Regions from separate parts of the Psychrobium sp. MM17-31 genome, predicted to be linked through region 2. Evidence: predicted binding sites of a transcription regulator. Region 2 holds the regulator's gene; each other region holds the start of a gene.
What was found. The regulator MetJ, encoded in region 2, represses methionine synthesis genes. The targets are predictions, from matches to a motif close to TAGACGTCTAGACGTCTA.
Positions count from the first base shown of each region.

Region 1: msrA (peptide-methionine (S)-S-oxide reductase MsrA) is a predicted target of MetJ. The motif match lies at 1,037-1,054, and genes of this name have one in related genera.
Region 3: metH (methionine synthase) is a predicted target of MetJ. The motif match lies at 3,016-3,033, and genes of this name have one in related genera.

Region 1 is NZ_JAKRGA010000003.1:422,357-427,819, reverse strand. Features, by position in the region: gene MHM98_RS10755 (alpha/beta hydrolase) at 1-510, opposite strand, end outside; gene msrA (peptide-methionine (S)-S-oxide reductase MsrA) at 537-1,007, opposite strand; gene MHM98_RS10745 (MOSC domain-containing protein) at 1,174-1,851, shown strand; gene MHM98_RS10740 (GGDEF domain-containing protein) at 2,018-2,788, shown strand; gene MHM98_RS10735 (BLUF domain-containing protein) at 2,763-3,167, shown strand; gene MHM98_RS10730 (thioredoxin family protein) at 3,259-3,651, shown strand; gene MHM98_RS10725 (cytochrome c biogenesis CcdA family protein) at 3,667-4,383, shown strand; gene astE (succinylglutamate desuccinylase) at 4,856-5,463, shown strand, end outside.
Region 2 is NZ_JAKRGA010000005.1:29,727-35,189, forward strand. Features, by position in the region: gene metL (bifunctional aspartate kinase/homoserine dehydrogenase II) at 1-1,797, opposite strand, end outside; gene metB (cystathionine gamma-synthase) at 1,838-3,001, opposite strand; gene metJ (met regulon transcriptional regulator MetJ) at 3,240-3,569, shown strand; gene MHM98_RS14890 (ATP-binding protein) at 3,638-4,930, opposite strand; gene MHM98_RS14895 (response regulator transcription factor) at 4,927-5,463, opposite strand, start outside.
Region 3 is NZ_JAKRGA010000001.1:313,011-318,473, reverse strand. Features, by position in the region: gene metH (methionine synthase) at 1-2,964, opposite strand, end outside; gene leuE (leucine efflux protein LeuE) at 3,129-3,791, opposite strand; gene MHM98_RS01350 (prepilin-type N-terminal cleavage/methylation domain-containing protein) at 3,971-4,516, opposite strand; gene MHM98_RS01345 (hypothetical protein) at 4,832-5,362, shown strand; gene MHM98_RS01340 (DUF5060 domain-containing protein) at 5,453-5,463, opposite strand, start outside.

The DNA.
Region 1 (5,463 bases), on a different contig from region 2:
AATTGCAGGCATCAGGTTCTCTCGATGAGAGGTGTATTGCATTTGATTCACTAAGGTTTTCTCGCCGCATTCCTTATCCATCAAGTTAATCGTATCGATGATGTTTTGTTTGTGATGATTACTAGGTGCCAATAGCCCATGAATTCGCGATAATGGCAAACCCCGATAGCCGTTTTTACGAATGAAGTCTAAGGTAAATTGCCGAGTCGCTAATTCCTTGTTAGGTAGCGGATGCGGATGGTTAGCAATAACCATCAAGCGCGAAATACTCTCTGGATATTGCGTTGCGTATAGCGCGCTGAGGTAGCCACCGAGTGAAAAGCCAATTAGGTTTATTGGCTGTGTCGGCAGTTGTTGATGCAGCGCTTTTACAATCGCTAGGGGAGAATTTGCATCAGGAATTGTTAATGCAATTGGTGAGAAATAAGCGGGCAGTAACTCAAATACCTGCTGCCACAAACGATCATTACATTGTGTGCCAGGCAGAAAATATAGCGGTATTTGAGTCATCCAGTTCTCACAAATTAAAACAATCTTTAGATTGAGCAGCTACCACCGTTTTTAGCAAAGTATTGCTGGTGGTATTCTTCAGCCTTAAAGAATGTTGATGCTGGTGTCACTTCAGTAACAATCTTTTTATCGCCGAAACGTTTTTCTTCAGTTAATCGCGCAATGGTTTCATTAGCTAATTGCTGCTGCGTTGCATCGTGATAGAACACGGCGCTGCGATATTGTGTACCCACGTCAACACCTTGGCGGTTTAATTCTGTTGGGTTGTGGTTTTCAAAAAAGATGTTCAGCAGCTGTTGGTAACTGATTTTACTCTCGTCAAAGGTCACCTCAACAACTTCCGCATGACCTGTAGTTCCTGTGCACACTTCTTTGTAAGTCGGGTTTTCTTTATCACCACCTTCATAGCCAGAAAATGCTTCAATCACGCCGTCTTGCTCACGAAATAATGCTTCAACGCCCCAAAAACAGCCGCCGCCAAAAGTTGCAGTTTGCATAGTATTACTCTCAAATTTGTTTCTACGTTTAGATGGCTAGAAGTCTATAGTTAAAAATCTTCGCCGTAAAGTGAAAATTTATTTTCACTCACAAGACAGGAATTGCAGGAGAAATATTTCATGCACGGTTATAATAGCGCGCACTTGCGACTAGATTGGATTTTATATGACTCAGGTTAAGGCGTTCTCTGGAAAAATATCTCACGCTTATGGACTAACAACTGCCATTGATAAGCAGCTTATTACTGACGACATAATCATCAATGAGTATGGCATTGCCGGCGATGAATCAGCGGATCCTAAACATCACGGTGGGCTCGAACGAGCACTGCATCATTATCCACGCGAGCATTACGACTTTTGGCAATCCCATTATCAAGCACTCGGTATTGAACGTGATTGGTGTCCATCGAGCATGGGAGAAAATATCTCTACCTTAGGCTTAGACGAGAATAACGTTTGTATCGGTGATAGGTTTCAATGGGGCGAGGTGATATTAGAAGTCAGTCAGCCGCGTTCACCGTGTTTTAAGCTTAACAAACGTTGGGACATCGAAAAGTTTTCACTTCATATGCAACAGACTAATAAATGTGGCTGGCTGTATCGCGTTATTACACCTGGCGTAGTAACAAGTGATAGTGGAATTGTGCGTATTAGCCAGACTTCGTGTTCAATGACTGTCGCACAAGTATGTGATATTTATTTTGGCGACCCTCTAAACAAAAACGCGTTAACTCAATTACTCGATATCCCGTTATCAAATTCGTGGCGCAGCAGTATTGAAAAAAGATTGGCTAGCAATGAATTAGAGAATTGGAATTTTCGATTATTTGGCCATCCATAAACCGCTACTTTATAAGCTATCTAAGGTATAAATTGATTTAACAACGGTTTGCCTTATTTAGTGTGCGTGATTTAACTAATGCTTTTTACTTGTATATTTTTCGCTGGTAGTATCAAACAATTAGGAACGCGCCATCTATTTTTCTTTGAGGGGTAATCTCAACGACATGACGTCATTCAATGCAAATTCAATTGCTTATGATGAGCTGATAAAAGAATTAAGGAGCAGATTATCTTTTATTAGTCTCAATGAATTGGTGTATACCTATGAAATCATTTCTTATATGACTTCAGAAAGTAACTGTGCAAGTAATATTCAGACTATCGACGATCATATTACGCCGAGTAATGCGACTCGTAAGTTAGATATTATTGTTGCAACCATGAAGTTCATTTCACGCATTGAATCTAACGTCAATTTCTTGCGCTTGTTAATAGAGCGTGGGACCAACCTTATTTATAAAAACAAAGCCGCTATTGAATACGAGAGCTATCGTGATTTGCTTACCGATACCTATAATTTTAACCATTTAAAGCGCATCGAACGGCAGTTGTCGAAAGAGGATTTTGTGGTTTATTTCTTTGATCTTAACGGCTTAAAGAAAGTTAACGATCAAAAAGGCCATGAATACGGAAACTTGTATATTAAGACATTTGCCAAAGCGTTAACCGATAGCGTTCGATTAAATGATATTGTTTGTCGTTATGGCGGCGATGAATTTATTGTTATTGTATTTCGATATGAAACTGATCTAACGACGATTATTGAGCGTATTAGCAATCACTTAACTGATACTCAAATCACTTTTAGTGTTGGTTGGGCGAAAAATACTCATCGTAATCTTTTCAAAGCAATTAAAGAAGCAGATCAACATATGTATATTGATAAGTTTGAGCAAAGGAGTGCACAAAGTGAAGGCGATAATTTACAAAAGTAAGGCATTACTGTCGGATATTGATTTAAACGAATTACTGCGAAAAGCAAGAATTCACAATAGCCAACACCAAATTACTGGGATCTTAGTAACTGTTATTGATGGCTTTTATCAATACATAGAAGGCCCAGAAGATTATATCGATAGTCTATATCACAGGATCGTCATGGACGAACGCCATCACGATGTAACTAAGATCTATGAGCATCCACTAACACATCGCAGGTTCCACAATTGGAGTATGGGATATCTTAATCTCATTCATGTTGATGATTTAGCTCAGATAGAGAATCACGAAAATACCGTCGAGGAATTTCAGGCGCTTATTGAGCGAATCATGCCGCTCGAGCTAGATGAGTCCTTGCAGCTTCAGACGACATAATGTCAAAGAGATAAAAATAATTTAAAAAAACTGAAATTTTAGTTTAAGACCTCAGGTCTGTGGTGGTGCAATATTAATATTAGGATCCACCATGAAAAAATTATTACTAATCTGCTCTTTATTCTTATCTACATCAGCATTTGCTGGTGGCGTGATGCAATTCACCGAAGACGGCTTTAAACAACTCCAACAAGAAAATGCCGCAATCCTCGTTGATGTATACGCTACTTGGTGCCCAACCTGTCGCAAGCAAGGCAAGGTAATTAAAGAATATTTTAAGCAAAACCCAGACAGTGAGTTAACAGTTTTAAAAGTTGATTACGACAAGCAGAAAGAGTGGGTGAAGTACTTCAAAGCCTTTCGTCAAAGCACGCTAATTCGCTACCAAGGTGAAAAAGAAATTGGCCGTTCTATCGCCGAAACTAATGAGCGTAAACTATTTAATTTATTTTCAATGAAAGCACCGTCGACGACAAGTAAATAGTTAGAGACGATATCGATGGAATTATCAGCGTTTTTCTTTAGTTTTATTGCAGGTGTGCTAAGTACGTTATCACCCTGCGTATTACCTATTTTGCCAATTATTATTTCTAGTGCGCTGCAGCAAAGTAAAAATGGTCTATTGGCGCTTATCTTAGGGATTTCTTTATCATTTGCCGTAACTGGTAGCCTAATTAGCGCGGCAGCTATTGCGTGGGATTTTGATATTACGATTATCAAAACTATTAGCGCTTCATTGCTGCTGACATTTGGCTTGATTATATTGATTGATCCGCTTAATCAAAAGTTTAGCCAAGTTGCATCGCAACTGATGAGTCGAGGCAATAACAAAGTAGCGACCTATGAAGCAAGCGGCGTTAGTGGTCAGTTTATACTTGGTGCATTGCTGGGCTTTGTATGGACACCTTGCGTTGGCCCGACATTAGGCGCAGCTATCTCACTAGCTATTCAAGGCGATAGCCTGCCAATGGTATTTGCCGTGATGCTGATTTTTGGCGCTGGTGCGGGTGTCCCTTTACTCGCGCTGGGCGCGGTGTCAGGCAAAGTGATAAATCGCGATAAGCTCAATAAGCATGTGAATGTTACTAAGAAATTACTTGGTGCTTTCTTGGTGTTAATCGCTTTAACGATTTTATTTGGCTATGACCGTCAGCTCGAGACCTTCTTAGTGGAGTTGATGCCAGACTGGCTTACTGATCTAACGACGTCTATCTAACTAGTAGCGACGCAAATTACAAAGCGACATTTGCCTTTGGCGGGTGTCGTTTTTTATTATCCGACATCATTAATTTTCTCTCCGACAACTTCATACCTGAACGCTTGATAAATTTGTTGTGATTCCCTACGCTTAGTGTTTGAAATGATGATATTGCATTGAGGTAGATATGGATTTAACCAAATTTTCATTTAAAAATTTATTACTTTCATTTAAAAAGTTAATAATTAATATTGTGAGCTGTTGCGTATTAATTCTCACTTTGGTGTGGGTTTATGGTGACGGAAATACAGGCTATGAGATAGGTCGATTTCTTCACAATCAACTTCACGATTGTTAATCAAAGTAGATTCTCTTTATTAAAGCGACATTTGTATATAGCAGATGTCGCTTTTTTATTAATCTTGCCATGGGTTTACCAGACTAATTTCGATATAATGACGCAGTTTTCATCTATATTTTTGGAGTTTCTGTGTCACATCCCTACCAACAACAAGACTTTTTATCTTTTACTCGCGCCAACGAATGGGGCAGTGATCAGACTCAAGATTTCACATTAGGCAATGGTACTAGAGTACAAGTATGGGACAGTGGCGTAATCGTTTTTGAGCCACAAAACGCAGGTGACAAAGATATCATCTTATCGAGTGGTGTTCACGGCAATGAAACCGGTCCAATTGAGATTTGTAGGGACTATGTACAGGCCATTTTAGATGAAGAGATTAGTGTGGCGCATCGCGTGATGTTCTTATTTGGTAACCCAGCGTCGATGAACATTGGCGAGCGTTTTGTGGAAGAAAACATGAATCGCTTGTTTAGCGGCGCCCATTCTAAAGAACCTGGACTTATCAATCGCGAGCGTATTCGCGCTAAAAAATTAGAGCAATACGTTGATGATTTTTATCGCGTAAATGACGATAAAGAGCGCATTCATTACGATCTGCACACCGCTATTCGCGGCTCTAAAAACGAAAAATTTGCGGTTTATCCGTTCCTACATGGTAAAGAGTACAGCAAAGAGCAACTACAAATTATGCTTGCGTGTGATGTGAATACTATTCTGTTATCAAATGGGCCTAC
Region 2 (5,463 bases):
TAAAATTGGCAAACCTGCGCCAACACTGGCGTTATAAAGCCACTTACAATTATTGCTATAAGCGAGTTGTTTAATGTCTTTATAGAAACTCAATGGCGCAGAACCAGCAAGTTTATTAGCGCTAATTAGATGGCAACCAGCGTTAAGCAGCTCAGGATATAAATCGGTTAGCCCTTGATCGGCACTGACATCTAACACAATCAAATCATCGAATGGATGGCTCGCCAGCTTGACAACGATGTCGGTAGAAGCCACGGGTTCACAGGTTTCAAAAGCTTGCTGCCATTCATCGATTTTTATACCGGAAAAATCAACTAACGCGCCTTTAGAACGGCCAACGGCAACTAAAGGAAGCGATAAATTAAAGCTGTTTTCTAGTTTCTCTTGTTGCTCAGCGAACAGGTTGAGCCATTGCTGACCGATATTCCCCGCGCCCATGAGTGCCACACCAATACGCTTTGGTGAGCTATAAATCTTCTGATGTAGCAAATAGGCGAGAATATTGACTCTTTTTTCCGGCACTATCACGCTTAAACTCAAGCCGTTGTCAGATAACACCACAGGCCAATCGGATTCTTTAGCAAAGATTTTAGCGAATAGTTTTCGATACCAAGACACACCGGCGTCTAATAATGAAATAACACCACATTGCTCATCTTTAGCAAAGTTCTCAGCGTTGTTACTATCGAGGAACTCCTCAAATCGACTGCATACCTCACTGCGCAGCACAACGGCTAACTGCTGATCTTTTTTGGTAATCACCAATGGGAAAAAACCATTTTCTTCTAGGCCAACCACCAGCTCTTGATTAGCTACTGTATTTTCAAATGTATACAGGGCAATATCTTTTGCGCCGTTAACAATACAATCACCGACATGACCTAAACGGCGGCCGATTTCAGTAAAAGCGGCGTCAGGCGTAAAACTACTACGCACGCGCAGCGCGATATTATCTTGCGCCAAAGGCTGTAAGGTTCTGTGATGCAATACGGGATTACCCAAACGCGCCAACTCTTCCGCTTCGGCTAAGCTGAGCTGCTCAATTAACGCAGCTTCATTAATTAAATTAGGATCTGCGCTATAAACTCCCGCAACATCAGTCCAGATATTTACGGTGCTGGCACCTGCTAACTTAGCAATCAAAGTCGCACTATAGTCGCTGCCATTACGGCCAAGTGTAAGGGTTTGGTTGGCTTCATTACGGCAAATAAAGCCAGTAATAACGCGTTGCGATGTGCGTTTATTTTGACAAAGCTCTGTGAATTGCTGGCGTGAAAGCGCTTCATCAACAACCGGAGATACATCACCTTGTGCAACTAAAAACTGTCTTGCGTCTATCGCGCAGCTTTTACGGCCTTTCTCGCTCAGTACAGCAGCTAACAAACGAGATGACCAAACTTCACCGCAAGCAACAATACTGTTGGCGGTGTAATGATCAACGGTTTCATAGCATAACCAGTTACCTAAGGCTTCTAGCTCGTTATCGAGTAAGCTTAATACTTCTTGAGGATCACACAGCAATTCTTCAACTAACTGACGTTGAAACTGTCGCAGTTGATTTAGCGCATGAGAAAAATCAATTCCTTGTTGCGCCATCTCAATAAGCGCTAACAATTGGTTAGTGGTTTTGCCTGCGGCAGAAACAACCACGAGATCATGTGGATGGCCGTGCTGCATCAAAAGGCCAGCAACGCGTTGATAACATGCAGGATCGGCTAAACTACTGCCACCAAATTTGTGTAACGTAATAGCCTCATCAACAGGTGATGAATTTACCGGGCTAACGTTTTCGCTCATAACTTTCTCTAACTCAATTGCTACTGTGCAATGTCTATACTTAAACCGACGCTAAAACAGCATCTAAACTTTGCGATAAATCGCCAATCAAATCGTCAACCGACTCCAAACCTACCGATAATCGAATTAGGCTATTACTAATGCCGGCAGTAATTCTTGCACTTTCTTCCATGCCAGCATGGGTCATAGTCGCCGGATGCGCCACCAAACTTTCAACGCCGCCAAGGCTCTCCGCTAAACAGAATAAGCCAATCTCCTGCACAAAGATTTGACTCTGCGCAATATCTCCCACCAAATCAAAACTAAGCATGGCACCAAATCCAGCTTGCTGTTGTTTGGCCAACTCGTGCTGCTGATGAGATTCAAATCCTGGGTAATAAACGTGTTTAACTGCCGGATGACTTGCTAAAAACTCCGCAATCTTCGCAGCGCTTTGTTGATGCTGTTGTAATCGTACAGGCAAGGTACGCAAGCCACGCATCGCCATATAACAATCAAATGCCGATCCCGTTGTGCCGATACAGTTTGCCCACCAATCTAAATCGATGCCCAATTGCTGATCTTTAGTCACAATAGCACCAGCCACAACATCGCTGTGTCCGTTGATATACTTGGTGCAAGAGTGTATCACAATATCTGCACCCAAGCTTAATGGCTGCTGTAATATTGGCGTTAAAAACGTATTGTCTACAACCACATAGGCATCAATCGCTTTTGCTTTAGCGGCAATAGATTTGATATCGACAATACGCAATAAAGGATTACTCGGCGTTTCTAACCAAACCATCTTCGGCTTTTGTGACAATGCACTCTCTAATGCCGCTTCATCTGCTTGATCGACAACCACCAAGGTAAACAAACCACGACGCGCTAAATGATCGAACATACGGTAGGTGCCGCCATAACAATCGTGTGGGATCACTAATGTATCTTGTGGCGATAGCAACTGAATAACTGTGGTAATTGCCGACAACCCAGTACTGGTAATCACGCCGTAACTACCACCTTCTAAGTCGGCTAATGCTTGTGCGAATTGGCTACGGGTCGGATTGCCACGACGAGCATAATCATATTCACGTGGTTGATCGTAGCCTTTAAAAGTGTAATTGCTGGAAAGGTAAATAGGAGGAACCACAGCACCGTACTGTGTATCTGTATCAATACCACCGCGCACTGCAATGGTCTGGTGTCCAAATTTGCTCATAAAACCTCCAACAAAAGTTGACTTAATGAATGACTGGGTTATAAAGGATGTCTAGATGGCCAATTTAAACGAAGCACGCATGGACGTCAAGATGTTTAGACGTCTAAATAAGAATAAGTTTATGCTTATATTTGACAGTGCTCATGTAACCGTTAAAATCGGCAGGATTTTTTATACAGGGTGTTACAATTACCCACTGTAACAACTCACTACTCACTATAATAGCAAAGGTATTTTCATGACAGTCTGGAATGGCGAATATATTAGTCCATATGCTGAACACGGTAAAAAGAACGAACAAGTTAAAAAAGTCACCGTATCAGTACCATTAAAACTGTTAAAAATCCTGACTGATGAGCGCACGCGTCGCCAAGTAAACAACCTGCGTCACGCCACTAACAGCGAATTATTGTGTGAAGCTTTCTTACACGCCTACACTGGCCAACCATTACCAGAAGATAGCGATTTATCTAAAGACAAGCCAAGTGCAATTCCAGAAGCTGCTCGCGTATTAATGGAAGAGCTAGGAACCCTAGAAGCCTACCTAGCCGAGAATAACGAAGACTAATTATCTTCGGTAATAATCAGATAACAAAAAAGCGACTCTCAGAGTCGCTTTTTTATTTTTAGCTTTAATCAAACAGGCAATGTTAATCGAAGCCTTGCGCCTTTTAGGCTAGAATTATTGCGAGCTGTCGCACTGCCATGGTGCCAGTCCATAATTTTTGTGGTGATAGCCAAGCCCAATCCAAAGTGCCCCGATTCACGCGAACGCTGAGAGTCTAGTCGCACAAAGGGATCGAAAATCGTCGCTTGCTTGTCTTCGGCAATGCCTTCGCCATCATCATCAATATCGATATAAATGCCCTTACTGTCTCGCGACAATAAACAACTAACTTGGCCATCGGCATAATCGATAGCGTTACTAATCAAATTTTGTACGGCGCGATAAAACCATTGGCTATCAATATCACACACCACCACCGACTCTTGCGTCTCGAAGTTGAGCGTAATTTCTTGTTGCTGTGCTAAATGCCCCAAGTCTTTACACAAGGTTTCAAGCCACTGCACCAAATCAATGCTTTGTAAACGGACACTACCCAGCTGACGTTCCATACCTGCGTATTCTAAAAAAGCCGCCGTCATTTCCTCCATCCGCGTGACTTCACTGTCCATACGGCTGAGGTATTTATCTTTCTTGGCAACATCATCTGCAGTCATCGCCGCCTCAATACCAAAACGCAAACAAGCCACAGGGGTTCGAATATCATGAGACAAACTGCGCGCCAATACCTTGTTATCCATTAGCAGCGTTTCTATCCGATCTGCCATCGCATTAAAGCTATCTTCCAATTGCTGAATATAAGAAAAGCGCGCTTTGGGAACGCGTGCCGACAAATCGCCCTCGCCAAACTTAGCAGCGGCACTGCTCAGTAAATGCAAACGACGCGTCAGTGGCAATGTCCACAGCACAATAATCACGGTTACGCCCAAATAAAGTAGCAGCGTTAACATCAAATCAATATTGTAATTGGCGTGCTCCTGTACCATTGGTAACTGCAAATGCAGTAAATAGCCATCATGTCCTGCAATTCGCTTATATAGATAAGCCTCGTGTTCTTCCCCCAACAATAAACCACCAGCTTGTGACAATTGCTGCGTTAAGGATGAGGGCAATGCAACACTGTTTTCTTCCACCAAAGACAGTGAAATCTTATAGTCAAGAGAGAGTGATTGGACGACGCTTGATAACTGGTCAGCAGGCGCAGAGCTTAATTGAGCTGACATACCATCGATTATCTGGCCATAGATATAGTTTTCATCGCGATGTTCATCTGGCGCTTCACTAACTAATAAATCAACGCCCCAGCCAATCGCAAATATCGCACCGAGCACAACGGCTATGATGCTGATATAAAATCGTCTCACGAGTCGCCCCAAGCATCAGCGACAAATAGATACCCCTTACCCCACACCGTTTTGAACTTTTTCGGGTTTTGAGGATCGTCATTAAACTGCTTGCGCAGTGTCGATAACATGACATCAAATCGGCGATCTAAGCCATCGTACTCGCGACCTTTTAGCGCCTTAAATACACTATCGCGATCGACCACTTCTCCCGCCTGACTGGCTAAGAACCACATAAAAGCAAACAAATTCGTAGATAACTCCACCTCTTGTCCTTGATAAACCACGCGACTAGATTCTTGATCAATACTCAAGTCACCAAAAACTAACTGTTTACTCTCACTCGATTTGACTTCGCGGTTACTCAAAGAGTTTTTAATACGAGCTAATAGTGCACGAGGGCGAACAGGTTTAATCACATAATCAGTAGCACCAGCTTCTAGGCCAATAACTTCATCAAATTCATCGGCGCGTGCCGTTAGCATAATAATTGGCAGCGATGATTTTTCTCGCAGTAAATGACACACCTCAATACCGTTAATGCCCGGTAACAT
Region 3 (5,463 bases), on a different contig from region 2:
GGCAAAGAGTTTAGTGGCTTCTTCACCAACAACTTTATCCTCTAGAATTTTCGGGAATTTACCGTGTAGCTCCCACGAGCGGAAAAACGGTGTCCAGTCAATGCGATCGAGTAAATTCTCTAATGGATAATCGTCAAATACCTGTTTGCCAAGTACATTAGGTTTAGCTGGTGGATTGTTTTCATAATCAAAAGTGCAGCGATTCTCACGCGCTTGTTCGATGCTCACAAGTGTTTTGCGATTCCCTTGCGCGAGACGTTTTTCACGCATTACATCGTATTCTTGATAATGCTCATCAATGCAGGCTTTGCGCGTTTTATCGCTAATTAAACGCGTTACAATTGGTACGCTGCGTGAGGCATCCGCCACATAAAGTGCGCCGTATTCATAGTGAGGCGCAATTTTCACGGCGGTGTGAATTTTCGAACAGGTCGCACCGCCAATCAGTACTGGCACATCAATGCCTTCACGAGTAAAGGCTTTTACGTTGTGCACCATTTCATCCAGCGATGGCGTGATCAGGCCTGATAAGCCGATAACGTCAGCATCGTTTTCTTTAACGCATTTAATAATGTCTTCAACGCTTACCATCACCCCTAAATCAAACACTTCGTAGCCGTTACATTGCAATACGATGCCAACGATATTTTTGCCGATGTCGTGCACATCACCTTTAACGGTTGCCATCACCACTTTGCCGTTGGATTGGCCGGGTGTTTTTTCTGCCTCGATAAATGGGTTGAGGTAGGCCACCGCTTGTTTCATTACACGGGCTGATTTTACTACTTGCGGTAAGAACATTTTGCCAGAGCCAAAAAGGTCGCCAACGATGTTCATGCCATCCATTAATGGCCCTTCGATAACCTCAATCGGTTTGTCGAACATCACGCGCGCCGCTTCGGTATCTTCGTCGATATATTCTGTAATGCCTTTAACTAACGAGTGGGCTAGTCGCTCGTTAACTGGCAGTTCGCGCCACGATAAATCTTGAACATGGGTTTTCGATTTGCTGCCCGCGTTGCGATATTCTTCGGCGACTTCGAGCAGTTTCTCGGTGGCATCTTCGCCGTGATTAAGCACTGCATATTCCACCGCGTCTTTTAAATCGGCTGGGATATCATCGTAAATTGCCAGTTGCGCGGCATTTACAATCCCCATGTTCATGCCAGCTTTAATGGCGTGATATAAAAATACGCCGTGGATGGCTTCACGCACTGGATTATTGCCACGGAAAGAGAATGAGACGTTAGACACACCGCCTGACACACCCGCGTGAGGCAAGTTTTCGCGTATAAAACGGGTAGCCTCAATAAAGTCTACCGCATAATTATTGTGCTCTTCGATACCAGTGGCAATCGCGAAAATATTAGGATCGAAAATAATGTCTTCTGGTGGGAAGTCTACTTTTTGGGTCAGTACGTCATAAGCGCGCTGACAAATTTCTACTTTGCGCTCATAAGTATCGGCTTGGCCGTCTTCATCAAACGCCATCACGATTGTGGCTGCGCCGTAACGCTTAATAAGCGTGGCTTGTTTAATAAACTCTTCTTCGCCTTCTTTAAGAGAAATCGAGTTCACTACGCATTTACCTTGCACGCATTGCAGGCCGGCTTCGATAACGTCCCATTTAGACGAATCAATCATAATAGGTACGCGAGAAATCTCAGGCTCTGAGGCAATGAGGTTTAAGAAGCGCGTCATGGCTGCTTTGGCATCGAGCATGCCTTCATCCATGTTGATATCGATGATTTGCGCTCCAGCTTCTACTTGGTGTAGCGCTACTTCTAATGCCGTGGTGTAATCTTCTTCTTTAATAAGACGTAAAAAGCGCGCCGAGCCAGTAACGTTAGTACGTTCACCCACGTTGGTATAAAGCGAATCTTCAAAGATATTATATGGCTCAAGCCCTGACAGGCGACAAGCTACATTGACTTCTGGCAGCTGACGCGGCGCGGTGCTGTTTAATGCTTCACTGATTTTTTGAATGTGCAATGGCGTGGTACCACAACAACCACCAACGATATTTAAAAAGCCGCTTTGCGCCCATTCGTTAATGTAGCCCGCCATTTCAATAGCATCGAGATCATAGCCGCCAAATTCGTTCGGCAGGCCAGCATTGGGATGGGCACTTACTGGAAATTCACTGATACGTGATAATTCTTCTACATATTGGCGTAATTCCGCTGGGCCAAGGGCACAGTTAAGGCCAATCGAGATTGGTTCAACGTGACGTAGTGAGTTGTAGAATGCTTCGGTCGTTTGTCCGGTGAGGGTACGGCCTGAGGCATCGGTAATGGTGCCAGAAATCATCACTGGCAATTTAAAACCAATGTCGTCAAACACGCTTTCAATGGCAAACAAACAGGCCTTGGCGTTTAGCGTGTCGAAGATGGTTTCTACCATCAAAATGTCACTGCCGCCTTCAATTAGTGCAAGCGCTGATTCGCGATAGGCCTCAACTAGCTGATTGAAGGTAATGTTACGAAAGCCGGGGTCATTGACATCCGGCGAAATACTACAAGTACGGTTGGTTGGGCCAAGTACACCTGCCACAAAACGCGGTTTCTCAGGCTCGCTAATCGCAAATTCATCCGCCACTTCACGGGCTATTTTCGCGGAAACATAATTGATTTCACGCGAAATAGATTCCATCTCATAATCCGCCATCGCAATAGTGGTGGCGTTAAAGGTGTTGGTTTCAACGATGTCAGCGCCAGCCGCGAAATATTGACGGTGAATGTCTTTAATCGCTTCGCTTTGAGTTATCGATAATAGGTCATTGTTGCCTTTGATCGCACAGGGCCAATCTTTAAAGCGTTCGCCGCGAAAGTCTTCTTCATTAAAATCATGCGCTTGAATCATGGTACCCATAGCGCCGTCTAAGATCATAATGCGATCTTGAAGTATCTCTTGTAACTGACTTTTTAAATGACTCTTTGTGTTAGTACTAGATTGACGGCTCATAACAAATAACCCTAACTGCTATACATTGAAATGGTAAAGATTTACACGTATTAGACGTTTGGACGTCTAGACGTTTTCGTCATACTACAACGGTTATTGCAATATGACGAGTGTTATTTGTTATAACTTAGCAAATTTGGTGGATTAATTAAGTGGGGCTTGGGTTAGTTAGCATTTGCAAATGCTAACTTAGCCGCAAAGGCAATAAAGCCACTGCCTGCTCCAGCACCAGATAGCGCTGAGACTTTTTTATGTTTTCTAAATAAATGGGCTAGGGTCGAGCCTGCATAAATCAGTGTTGCTAAATAGAGCAAACTAAAAACTTGCAACGTAAGTGCGAGGATCAAGAAAGGTACTATTGGTTGTGAATATTGCGGATCAACAAATTGCACGAAGAAAGACAGGAAAAATAGAATCGCTTTCGGATTAAGTAGGCTCATCAACAATGCTTTGTTAAAGGCTTTTTTGCCTGAAATGTGATTAGTATTCTGTACATGGATGTCGATAGATGAGTTGCTCTGACGCCATGTTTTTAGCGCATTTGTTAATAGGTTATAGCCGATATAAACAAGATAGGCTGCGCCGGCATATTTGATAATCATAAATAGGGCAGGATAGGTGGTTAATAATGTCACGGCTCCCAGCGCCGTTGCTAACATGAGTAATGAATCACCTAAAAAGACACCAGCAACCGCTGACCAACTTACCTTCTGCCCATGCTGTGCGGCGAGTGACAAGACATAAAGCGAATTAGGACCGGGTAATAATACGATAAGTATCGCGCCGATGACATAAGTAACGTAGTTAATGACGCCGAAGTATTCCATAGAGATTTTCTTGTTTAGTCATGTTGAGTATGAGGAATTAAAGCATAAGTTTCATAATTAGTGCATTAGGCTAACGTGTAAAATAACTCATCTACACCAGCAATAATTGTTATAGGATGCCTTTTACTCATTAGGCTCTTTGTGCCTATCATCTGTGTTGTCTTTGATTTCGCTAGTCTCTAGCAATTTGACCCAACTAACTGCCCACAAGCAGTAACACTGCCGTCGGTGGAATTATATCGAATGCCTAATTCTGCAGCGGTACGTCCCGCGGTGTCGCCATTGGTACGTAGAATGTAGGAACATTGGGAATTACCACTATGTCGATATGATTGATAATCGGTGTCTGCTGATTCTGATGACAGCGGTGAGTCATTCATGATGTAGTTCCAAACCGAAGTACATCCCAATGTTCCGCGTCCAATATTATCGTTGCGAGAGCCTTTATTAACGCCGATAGGCCAGCCAGAGCTGTTGAAATCTAGAACCTCTTCACCAAATACACCAAGGTTTTGGATACGTCCCGGAGAGCCTTCTATGCGCCAGCGAATGTTGGCAGATGACACTGCAGAATCAAAGCTCTGCGCTATACCCTGATTTGTCGCAATTCGCGCTTCGGTTGTAATATCGACATAGCGTGAGTAGGCCGATACTGCAATTATTGCTAATACAATAATGACAATGATGAGTTCAATAAGCGTATATCCCTTAGCTTTGGTGTACATATTCCACCTCCGCATTTGACCAACTTGATACCTAGTATCAAACACACACTAATAATTTGTTCTTATTTAAGCCTATTAGAAGATTCTGAAAGTGCAAATTTGTTGTGTGTTTTTAGATATTGAGTCAATACGAATTCTTCTAGGCGCGGACTAGGATTTGATAGTTTCTAAATTCACATCTTTTCTATTTATAAACTAAGCAGAGTCTTTCTCTCTTTATTTACTGAATTGTATTGGGATTGTTTGTACTTGAATTGAATCAATGAGATATTTGTGCTTTATGCTTACAAAGCGCTCCAAAAGGATCTGACAATTTTGAAAGTACTTATTGCTCTTGGAATACTATTTTTTACACAAGTGACTTTATCTAGCGAAATTAAAACCACTGATTCATATAGTTATATTAATATAGAGAATTCAGTAGTGAATGGCTCTAAAGATATCATCAAATTAAAGAAGTTTCGTTACGGCTGGGGCATCGAATCTTATGATGTTGTTGAAAGTATTGAGGTTTGTAGTACAGAACTTATTTTTTGTTTTAGAGCTGAAGCCCTTCAGTTCGCTATTCCTAAGATCCCACCCAAAATCAATGCAGTTTGGGAAAAAGAAGATATCAGATACAAAACTAAGGAAAAGACCTTTTTGAAGATTCTAGGAGTTGATATAGAAGTTTTTGTTATTGAAAGTACACAAAAAGATTCTCTTTCGAGCAGTCTAAGTAATGAATTTCTATATTCTTATGATCATGGACTAATGGGCTTCATTACTAATTCACACAACCAACTATCAAGGCGTCTTTATATTAGTACATCAAGCAATGGTTTTTTATTTCCACAGAAAGAGTAAATTAAATTCTGTTATAGATATTTAATATCCATAATTTTACTGCCTAGGCTCAGAAATGATCTTTTAAAGCCACATCTTTATGACACTGCTTTATCTCGTAA